4 regions of the Sedimenticola selenatireducens genome follow, and region 1 is predicted to be linked to each of the others. Evidence: predicted binding sites of a transcription regulator. Region 1 holds the regulator's gene; each other region holds the start of a gene.
What was found. Region 1 encodes FliA, which starts transcription of late flagellar genes. Its sites were predicted from a motif close to GCTAAAGTTNNNNNNNNNNCNGCCGATA; they were not measured.
Positions count from the first base shown of each region.

Region 1 (2,206 bases):
GGACTGCATCCACAGTATGACCTGTCCCATGTGTTGAGTGGTGAGCGCTCCCTTGAGGAGGTAGTGCTGCAGGGGCCTGCGGGCATCCGTGTGGTGCCGGGTGCCTCGGGTGTGCAACAGATGGCCGAATTGAGTGCGGCTGAGCATGCCGGATTGATCCGCGCCTTCAGTGATGTCGGCAATGATCTGGATGTGCTGATTATCGATACGGCGGCGGGTATATCGGATACGGTGGTCAGTTTCAGTCGCGCGGCCCAGGAACTGATCGTGGTGGTCTGTGATGAGCCGGCATCGATTACCGATGCCTACGCCATGATCAAACTGTTGAATCGCGAGTATGGTCTGGATCGCTTTCGTATCCTGGCCAATATGACGCGTACAGCCGAAGAGGGGCGCAACCTGTATAACAAGATGTGCCGTGTCACCGACCAGTACCTGGATGTTATGCTTACCTACATGGGCAGTATTCCATACGACGAAAACCTCAGAAAGGCAGTGAAATCGCAAAAACCTGTGGTTCAAGCCAACCCTCGCAGCCATATTGCAAAAATATTCAAGAATCTGGCGCAAAAGGCCGATAACTGGCCTGTACCGGATGGTGCCAGCGGGCACCTCCAGTTCTTCGTGGAACGGCTGATTCAATATACAAGCCAGGGCGGGGAGATGGGCCGGTGAGTGGACTAGCGAGTTATACCGCGATTCAGGAGATGGATGCCGATACCCTGGTTAACCGGCATGCCCCGCTGGTCAAGCGTATCGCCTACCACCTGATGAATCGCCTGCCGCCCAACGTACAGGCGGATGATTTGATACAGGCCGGGATGATCGGGCTGCTTGAGGCGAGTAGAAATTATGACCCCAGCCAGGGAGCCAGTTTCGAAACCTACGCAGGGATTCGTATTCGTGGCGCAATGCTGGATGAGATCCGGCGCAGCGACTGGACGCCCCGTTCCGTGCATCGAAAGGCGAGGATGGTAGCCGATGCCATGCGCTCTATTGAAAATGAGCAGGGACGTGATGCCCGGGACGTGGAAGTGGCGGAAGTGCTGGATATGAACCTGGTTCAGTACCATCGTATCCTGCAGGATGCGGCGGGCTGTCGGATCTTCAGTATTGAAGAGCTGCAGGCAGTGGGTGAATTGCCCATTGACGGCGGTGACAGTCAGGCGGGGGGGCTGTTTGACGGCATGCAGAAGGATGCCTTTAAAAAGGCCCTGGCAGAGGCGATTGCCGGCCTGCCGGAGCGGGAGAGATTGGTAATCGCACTTTATTATGATGAGGAGATGAACCTGCGAGAGATTGGGCAGGTTCTTGGAGTTAGCGAATCAAGGGTATGCCAGATACACAGCCAGGCCACCCTGCGGTTACGCGCCCGCCTTGCAGATTGGTTATCCGATGCAGATGAGCTCTGATCGGTCTATGAAAACGAATAACGGCATCGAGTTTGGAGGTTGCCTTGAATAAAAACATGAAGATTCTCATTGTGGACGATTTTTCCACAATGCGACGGATTATTAAGAATCTGCTTCGGGATCTGGGATTCACCAATACCCAGGAAGCGGACGATGGTAATACCGCCTTGCCCATGTTGCAGTCAGGTAACTTTGATTTCCTGGTAACGGACTGGAATATGCCGGGCATGACCGGGATTGATCTGCTGAAAGCGGTGCGGGCAGACCCCAACCTGGTCAAACTTCCGGTGTTGATGGTCACTGCCGAATCGAAGCGTGAGCAGATCATCGAGGCGGCCCAGGCGGGCGTCAATGGCTATGTAGTCAAGCCATTTACCGCGGTGACGCTGGAAGAGAAGATCAGCAAGATTTTTGAACGTGTAGGCAGCTAACCGGCAGCATGACGAATCGGTCTGGAGAAATAAATGGACAACGATGAACGTCTGATGCTGGCGAAGCAGCTGGTAGAGCATCTGGAGGCAGGGAATGAAGCTGAAGCGACACATGTCAGTTCCCTTCTTACCGAAGGTGTCGAGAGCAAACTGTTTCTGGAAGTTGGGCGCTTGACCCGTGAGTTGCATGAAGCGATCAATGAGTTCCTGCTTGACCCGCGCATCAATGAAATGGCCCAGGTGGAAATCCCGGACGCCAGTGAGCGACTCACTTATGTGATTACCATGACCGAGAAATCGGCTAATACCACGCTAGGTGCGGTCGAGGCAGGGCTGCCCCTGGCGGATGATCTGGGTGTGAAG
Region 1 is NZ_CAXXYC010000003.1:247,184-249,389, forward strand. Features, by position in the region: gene ACHZBF_RS04825 (MinD/ParA family protein) at 1-675, shown strand, start outside; gene ACHZBF_RS04830 (RNA polymerase sigma factor FliA) at 672-1,412, shown strand; gene cheY (chemotaxis response regulator CheY) at 1,469-1,843, shown strand; gene ACHZBF_RS04840 (protein phosphatase CheZ) at 1,877-2,206, shown strand, end outside.

Region 2 (2,206 bases), on a different contig from region 1:
CAAGGGACCGCAGATCGACTTCCAGTCACCGGGGGGTATGGGGCGTTATGACTGACAGGGACCGGCGTCGCGCCAGGCAACGCCGGGTCCCGGGATACCCGATCAGAGCTTGAACTCCGCCAGTTTCAGCTGCATGGTCTCTTCCTTTGACTCCTGTTCCTGGATACGGCTGCTGATTTCCGATATGGCATCCAGATTGGCCTGTGAAATCTGATTCACCTGGGCCACGCAATCCACGATATGCGCATTCTTCTCTTGCGACAGCGAAGACATCTTGACCGTGTGTTCCATCTGACCGGAGGCATTGGCGGCGTCAGTGGTGGCGGCGTTAATGACTTCGATAGTCTCCTCCATGGTATGCATCACACCCTCCAGGAGGGTGGTCTGACTCTCCATCTTTTTGGTCGATGTACTGACCGACTGGGTGATATCGGCGATAATCCGGTGGATCTCCTCCAGGCTCTGCTGGGTGCGCACCGCCAGGCCCCGCACCTCGTCCGCCACCACGGCAAACCCCCGGCCCTGTTCACCGGCACGAGCCGCCTCGATAGCCGCGTTCAGCGCCAGAAGATTGGTCTGCTCGGCTATCCCGTTGACCACCGTCAGCACCCCTTTGACCTGATCGGTGTTGTTGGATAGCTGGGCGATCTCCGTGGCCATTTCACGATTGCTGACCGAATAGCGGCGCAACTTCTCACCAAAATCGCTGATTCCCTGCTGGGATTTGTTGAGATGTTCACTGACATTGCGGATCAGGGTCTGGCTCTGTTCCGCATCCACAACAAGGCTGTCGGTGATCTGGTCCAGTTCCGCCAGTTCCTGGTGAGCCTCCTGTATCAGCTTGGCAATACCGTTGATGCGCTGATTGATCTCGCCGGTCATCTGGTTAATGTCATGCACCGCGTTCTTGTTCGAGCTGGCAAACTGTTTCGTCTCCAGCAGCGCCGAACGGATGTTGTGCCTGAAGCTGTCAATGACCGACAGCACCTGCCCCAGTTCAGTATTGAAGTTGGCGTTGACCTTGCACTCCTGGGATAGATCCCTTCTGGCAAAGTTTTCCATGTAGTGGGACATCTGTTTCAGGGCGTCCACACCCCAGCGTTTTTCATCCAGGTCATGTACCAGAACAACCGCAGCCACCACCAGTTGGATCACCATGGACCAGAAATTTTCGGTAAGGACCAGGGCATTGGCCACCAGAATAGTAATACCGACCCAGTGTATGCTGCGCATGCGCAAGAAGAGTGATTTGATCATATATAGGTTTCGCTATAGAGGTAGTCCATTATCGGGATAACAACCTGAAAAAGCTGACGTGGAAGTCACGTGGCGGCCGACTGATACCGCGCATAACGGCACTGTTTCAGCACAGCTTGTTATCACTCCCCTTATCGGACACCTGCTTGGAGACTTTAATAAAACCGGTAGAGACCTACGGAAATTTGCGGATTTAATTGACAGGGATCAGCAAAATGCCGCCGTGTGCGACTTCTCAACCCCGGTTTCTTCCCCGCATAGTTGACATTGATCGCACGGAACAGGCGTGTACAAAACAGCCAGGCACGGACTGCATCAACCACGCGCCAAGGCGTATCATAGGTCCCGCGAGCGACTATACGATCTGACATCATCGACCGCATCCACTTATCAACCGAGAAAATAATGCGATATTCACCCTGCTCGCCCTGCGGATTACCCGGGCAATGAGTGAACTGGAAACCTATCAATACCTGCTGATCGCGCTGATCTTTGTCTGGAGTGGCTTCGTGCGCTCGGGACTGGGCTTTGGCGGGGCGGCCCTGTCACTGCCGTTTCTGCTGCTGATCGAAAACCAGCCATTGATCTTCCTGCCCATCATCGCCATTCACCTGCTGGTGTTCTCCTCCTCCACCGTGCTGGTGAACGCACGGCGGTCGAGCTTGGCGAAGGCGAGCGGCGGGGACTTCAGGCAGGGTATCGACTGGGCCTATCTGCGGTATGCGCTGGCGGTGATGATCATACCCAAGCTGCTCGGGGTATTCGGCCTGATCACCCTGCCACCGGCGGTGATGAGCGGCATCATCTTCTCCATCGTGGCGGTATATGCCATCGGCTATATCCTGAACCGCCCCTTCAAGAGCAACAGCAAGGCGGTGGATGCCCTGTTCCTGATGCTGGGTGGCTACATCAGCGGCTCCTCACTGATCGGCGCGCCCTTGATCATCGC
Region 2 is NZ_CAXXYC010000002.1:138,801-141,006, reverse strand. Features, by position in the region: gene ACHZBF_RS03200 (glutathione S-transferase family protein) at 1-55, shown strand, start outside; gene ACHZBF_RS03195 (methyl-accepting chemotaxis protein) at 103-1,257, opposite strand; gene ACHZBF_RS03190 (sulfite exporter TauE/SafE family protein) at 1,704-2,206, shown strand, end outside.
Region 2: a site for FliA is predicted at 1,390-1,417, ahead of ACHZBF_RS03195 (methyl-accepting chemotaxis protein). Genes of this name have one in related genera too.

Region 3 (2,206 bases), on a different contig from region 1:
CCGAAGTGTCTTTCCATGGCCTCCAGCCGGGCTGCTTCCGCGGCCTCACCGGCGGCGGCCTGCAGGGTGTGATGGTAGTCCAGTGAGATGTAATCAAAAATCAGTGATTCAATGGTGGGTGCATGTGAGCGGGTAAATGATTCGGTGCAGCCTGTGCACTCCTGGAAGGAGAGCCAGATCACCGACGGCCTACGGGCCTTGTTGAGCTGTTCAGCGAACGCGGGTACGACCCCGGCAGGCAGGGCGAGCATAGATACCATCGCGCTGCAGAATTTGAGTAGTCCCCGGCGGCTGATGTCGTGTTGAATTAGTGGATGTTCTCCGATGCCTTGACCCTGCATGGTAGTGCTTTCCTAGATTGTCTCGACAATGTGGAAGACGGCTGGTGTGAGGTCGATTAGGATCCCCCCGTTCCAGAATCGGGTGGCGTACTCATTCTAGGGTATACAGGCTGAGCATTACACTATCTGTCGGTGGGATATTATCCGTGATGTTGATTTGGATCAAACCTGGATCTGTCTCTGTCATGCGTCCCGGTGCCTGGTGCAGCGCTGCTCATTGCGTCCAAAATGAATTTTAATTCGCAAGCATGTTTGAGCGCCTTGCCGGGCTTTTCTGCACTGAAGGGCGGGGCATGCCGGTACTTCGCAAGTTGTCTATATCCATACCAGAGTATGTCTCAAGGTCTTGAACAAATGGCCGATATTGAAATAGTGGAGTCTCACAACCGCTGGCTGATATGCGATGGAAGAAAAACCGATTTCGGGAAATGATTAATCGACCCACATGAATAAAACAGGCGACCGGTGTTTGTATCCGCGGCCAAATAATATAGCTACTTGCAGTAGCAGAGAGCAGTATGGGAGAAAGGTGTGATGAAATTTAAAAGCATTCGGGGGAAATTGCTGGTCCTCATATCCGTTGGAATGATTATCGTGGCGGCTGTCGTGCTTCATGGATTTAACTCGGCATGGCAAAGTATCGGGCTCTTCGAGCAGGTTATTCTTCAGGAAGTGGACAATGAACGCCAGATAACCAACATGGCGCTCGAATTCAAGAAGCAGGTGCAGGAGTGGAAGAATGTCCTGCTGCGTGGCGCGGACAGCAAGCAGTTGGAAAAGTACTGGGGCAAGTTCGAGAAAACCGAGGCAGCCATTCAGAGTTCGGGAGCTGGATTACAGCAACGCCTTGAGGGTCAGACAAAACAGCTGGTTATGGATTTTTTGCAGGCGCACAAGACCATGGGTGTCGCCTATCGCAAGGGCCTGGAAGTATTCAAAAGTTCAGGATTTGATCATCATGCCGGCGACAAGGCGGTAGCCGGTATTGATCGAGCGCCGACAGAACTGTTGGAGAATGCGGCCAAAGAGATCAGCAGGCAGGCCAGCGATACGGCTGATCTGACCATTGTCAACAGTAAGGATGATTTGTTGCTGAGTGTGATTATTCTGGTGGTCGTCTTTATATTGACGGCAGCCTTTATTGTTCTGTTTGTGAATGCACAGGTTGTCAGACCTGCGATCAAGATTCAAAACCTGCTGGAAAAAATCGCGGCAGGAGATCTGTCACGGTTCGCCAGTATCGAAAGCCGTGATGAGTTTGGGAGAATTGCCGGCAGTGTCAATCAAGTACAGAAACATCTGGGTGAAGTGATTCGGCGCCTGGTCAGTGTGGCGGGCCAGGTGAACGGATCGTCTGAAGATGTTTCCAGCATCACGGAGTCGAATCTGCAGGCGCTGTCCCGTCAACGCGGCGAGATGGAGATGGTTGCGACAGCGATGAATGAGATGACCATGACGATCCAGGAGGTAGCCAAAAACGCCACCGAAACCGCCCAGCAGGCAAAGGACGCCGATCAGCTCGCCGAGCAGGGGAACCAGAAGGTCTCTCAGGTGATTGGTGCGATCAGCCAGTTGTCGAACGAGATACAGGGACTGGCGGGAGAGGTACAGGCGCTGGAGGCGGATTCGACGGAAATCGGATCCGTGGTTGAGGTGATCCACAATATTGCCGAACAGACCAATCTGCTGGCGTTGAATGCGGCCATTGAAGCAGCGCGTGCCGGTGAGCAGGGACGCGGATTTGCCGTTGTTGCCGATGAGGTGCGTACCCTGGCCGACAGAACGCGCAAGTCCACCCAGGATATCCAGGCGATGATTGAACGTCTGCAGCAGGGTACCCGGAAAGCGGCAAGCGCCATGCAACA
Region 3 is NZ_CAXXYC010000002.1:222,714-224,919, forward strand. Features, by position in the region: gene ACHZBF_RS03510 (hydrogenase small subunit) at 1-341, opposite strand, end outside; gene ACHZBF_RS03515 (methyl-accepting chemotaxis protein) at 876-2,206, shown strand, end outside.
Region 3: a site for FliA is predicted at 678-705, ahead of ACHZBF_RS03515 (methyl-accepting chemotaxis protein). Genes of this name have one in related genera too.

Region 4 (2,206 bases), 1.2 Mb from region 1:
CCTGAGTGCGCTGCGCCAGGGTGCGAACCTCGTCCGCCACCACGGCAAATCCACGCCCCTGATCACCGGCACGGGCAGCCTCAATAGCGGCGTTCAGAGCCAACAGGTTGGTCTGCTCGGCAATACTGGTAATCACCTCAAGCACCTGCCCCACCTGCTGGGTATCACTCTCAAGGATGTTGATGGTGGAAGCGGCCTCTTCAACCTGCTGCGCCATGCTCTGAATACCACTGCGGGTATGATTGACAATGGTCTGGCCGGTTCTCGCTTCCTGATCCGCCTGTGACGCAGACTCGGCCGCCTGGCTGGTATTGCGCGCCACCTCCTGTACGGTTACGGTAATTTCATTTATTGCAGTGGCAACCTGGGTGATCTCCTGTTGCTGTTGAGTCACCCCCTGATCGGTACTATTCAGCGTCTCGGTCGCCCTGGACGTCGCCTCGCTGACCTTATCGGCAACCTGACATACGCCTTTGATCATCTGCCCCACCTGTTGCAGCATGTTGTTATAGGCGGTATAGGCGAGCCCGATCTCATTCTGGCTGTCCAGGCAGTCAATCGGTTTGGAGAAATCACCCTTACTCACCTCCCCAAGATGAGTGCGCAGTTGATCGATCTCCTTCATCAGCACGGTCATGCCGAACACCCGACCCAGCACCACCAGCAGCAGAATGATTGAGGTCATGACAAAGGCGATAGTCTGTTGCAGCGCGACCGAGTCGTTGGCTGCAGTGGCCATCATACCCACCGCTTTGTTCATCTCCTTCAATACCTGAACCGACTGTTTCTGAATCGCCGCCAAACCGGCATTGTCCGGACTTGCCGCATACTGGGTAATTACCTGCTTGTACCCCGACCAGAGCTGCTCCACGAGTTTGAGTTGCTCAAGAATCAGCGCATCTTTCACCGGGAGTATATTTTGTGCTTCATCACCCTCAAAAAGCGCTTTGTGAGAGGATTCAAACAGATTGATCGTCTTCTCCATCACCTCGCGGCTCTCAGCCTGCTGGGCCACCAGCATCGCCTCTTTGGCCAGCCGCTGGCTCAACATCCGCTGCCGGCCGGCGACATCAATGGAGTTGGAATTCACCCCCAGACTCAGATAGATGGTGATCACCGAGATAAGGGCGCAGAGGAAGATCAGGATATAGGAGAACAGGAACTGGCTGTTGATGGAGCGAATACCGACAGCCGATAACAGCCAGCGAATAAGATGGGTTATGGACTCACGCATGAGGAGATCCCCTGACAATTGAAATTTTCCAATTCTACCAACCGGGCTATTCCATTAATTCCGGGCAAATAATCATTGTCTGTTGTATCGACAAATCAGCCTGATCCTTTAGTCATAAGACCAAAGCTGACAAAGATCAGAACCGGCCCGGTCATGCAAAATTCTCATACTCCATCAGGTCACGATGGGAGATGCGTCTTCTGATCAGGCCATATTGATCACCCGTGATCATCACCTCAGGAATGACATCCCGGCTGTTGTAGCCGGACGCCATAACCGCCCCATAGGCACCGGCCTGAAGCAAGGCCACACGCTCCCCCGAGTTGACCCGCGGCAGGCTGGCCTGTTGTAGAAAACTGTCGCTGCTCTCACAGATTGGACCAACCACATTGCAGATCTCCCTTGCTTCATCCGATTGCTTCAGCGTTAACAGTTGATGGGAGGCCTGATACAGGGCCGGGCGCAGCAGATCATTCATACCAGCATCCAGAATCAGAAAGGGAACCGGCTCAACTTCCTTTCGATAGACCACCTCACTCACCAGCACTCCGGCAGTCGCCACCAGGGAGCGTCCTGGCTCGACGGCAATTGCCACCCCCAGGTTCCGCAGCTCCCGATCGATCACGGCGGCAACCGCCCCGTACGCCAGACAACGACCATCACCGTAGTCAATACCAAAACCGCCACCCAGGTCCAGGTGGGTAATTGGATAGCCTTTATCTCTCAACTCGATAACCCACTCCCGTAGTCGACGGCAGGCTTTCTCATAGGGTTCCAGTGTCACTATCTGGGAACCGAGGTGCACTGCCAGGCCATGCAGCCTCAAACTGTCACTGCGCACAATCCGCTCCAGCGCCAACTCCAGTTGGCTGAAAGGTATTCCAAACTTGCTCCCCCTCACAGCGGTGGTGATATGCCGGTGGGTTGCCGCATCCACCTCCGGATTGATCCGTATTGATACGTTGGCGGTAC
Region 4 is NZ_CAXXYC010000003.1:1,445,483-1,447,688, forward strand. Features, by position in the region: gene ACHZBF_RS10375 (methyl-accepting chemotaxis protein) at 1-1,234, opposite strand, end outside; gene lysA (diaminopimelate decarboxylase) at 1,386-2,206, opposite strand, start outside.
Region 4: a site for FliA is predicted at 1,320-1,347, ahead of ACHZBF_RS10375 (methyl-accepting chemotaxis protein). Genes of this name have one in related genera too.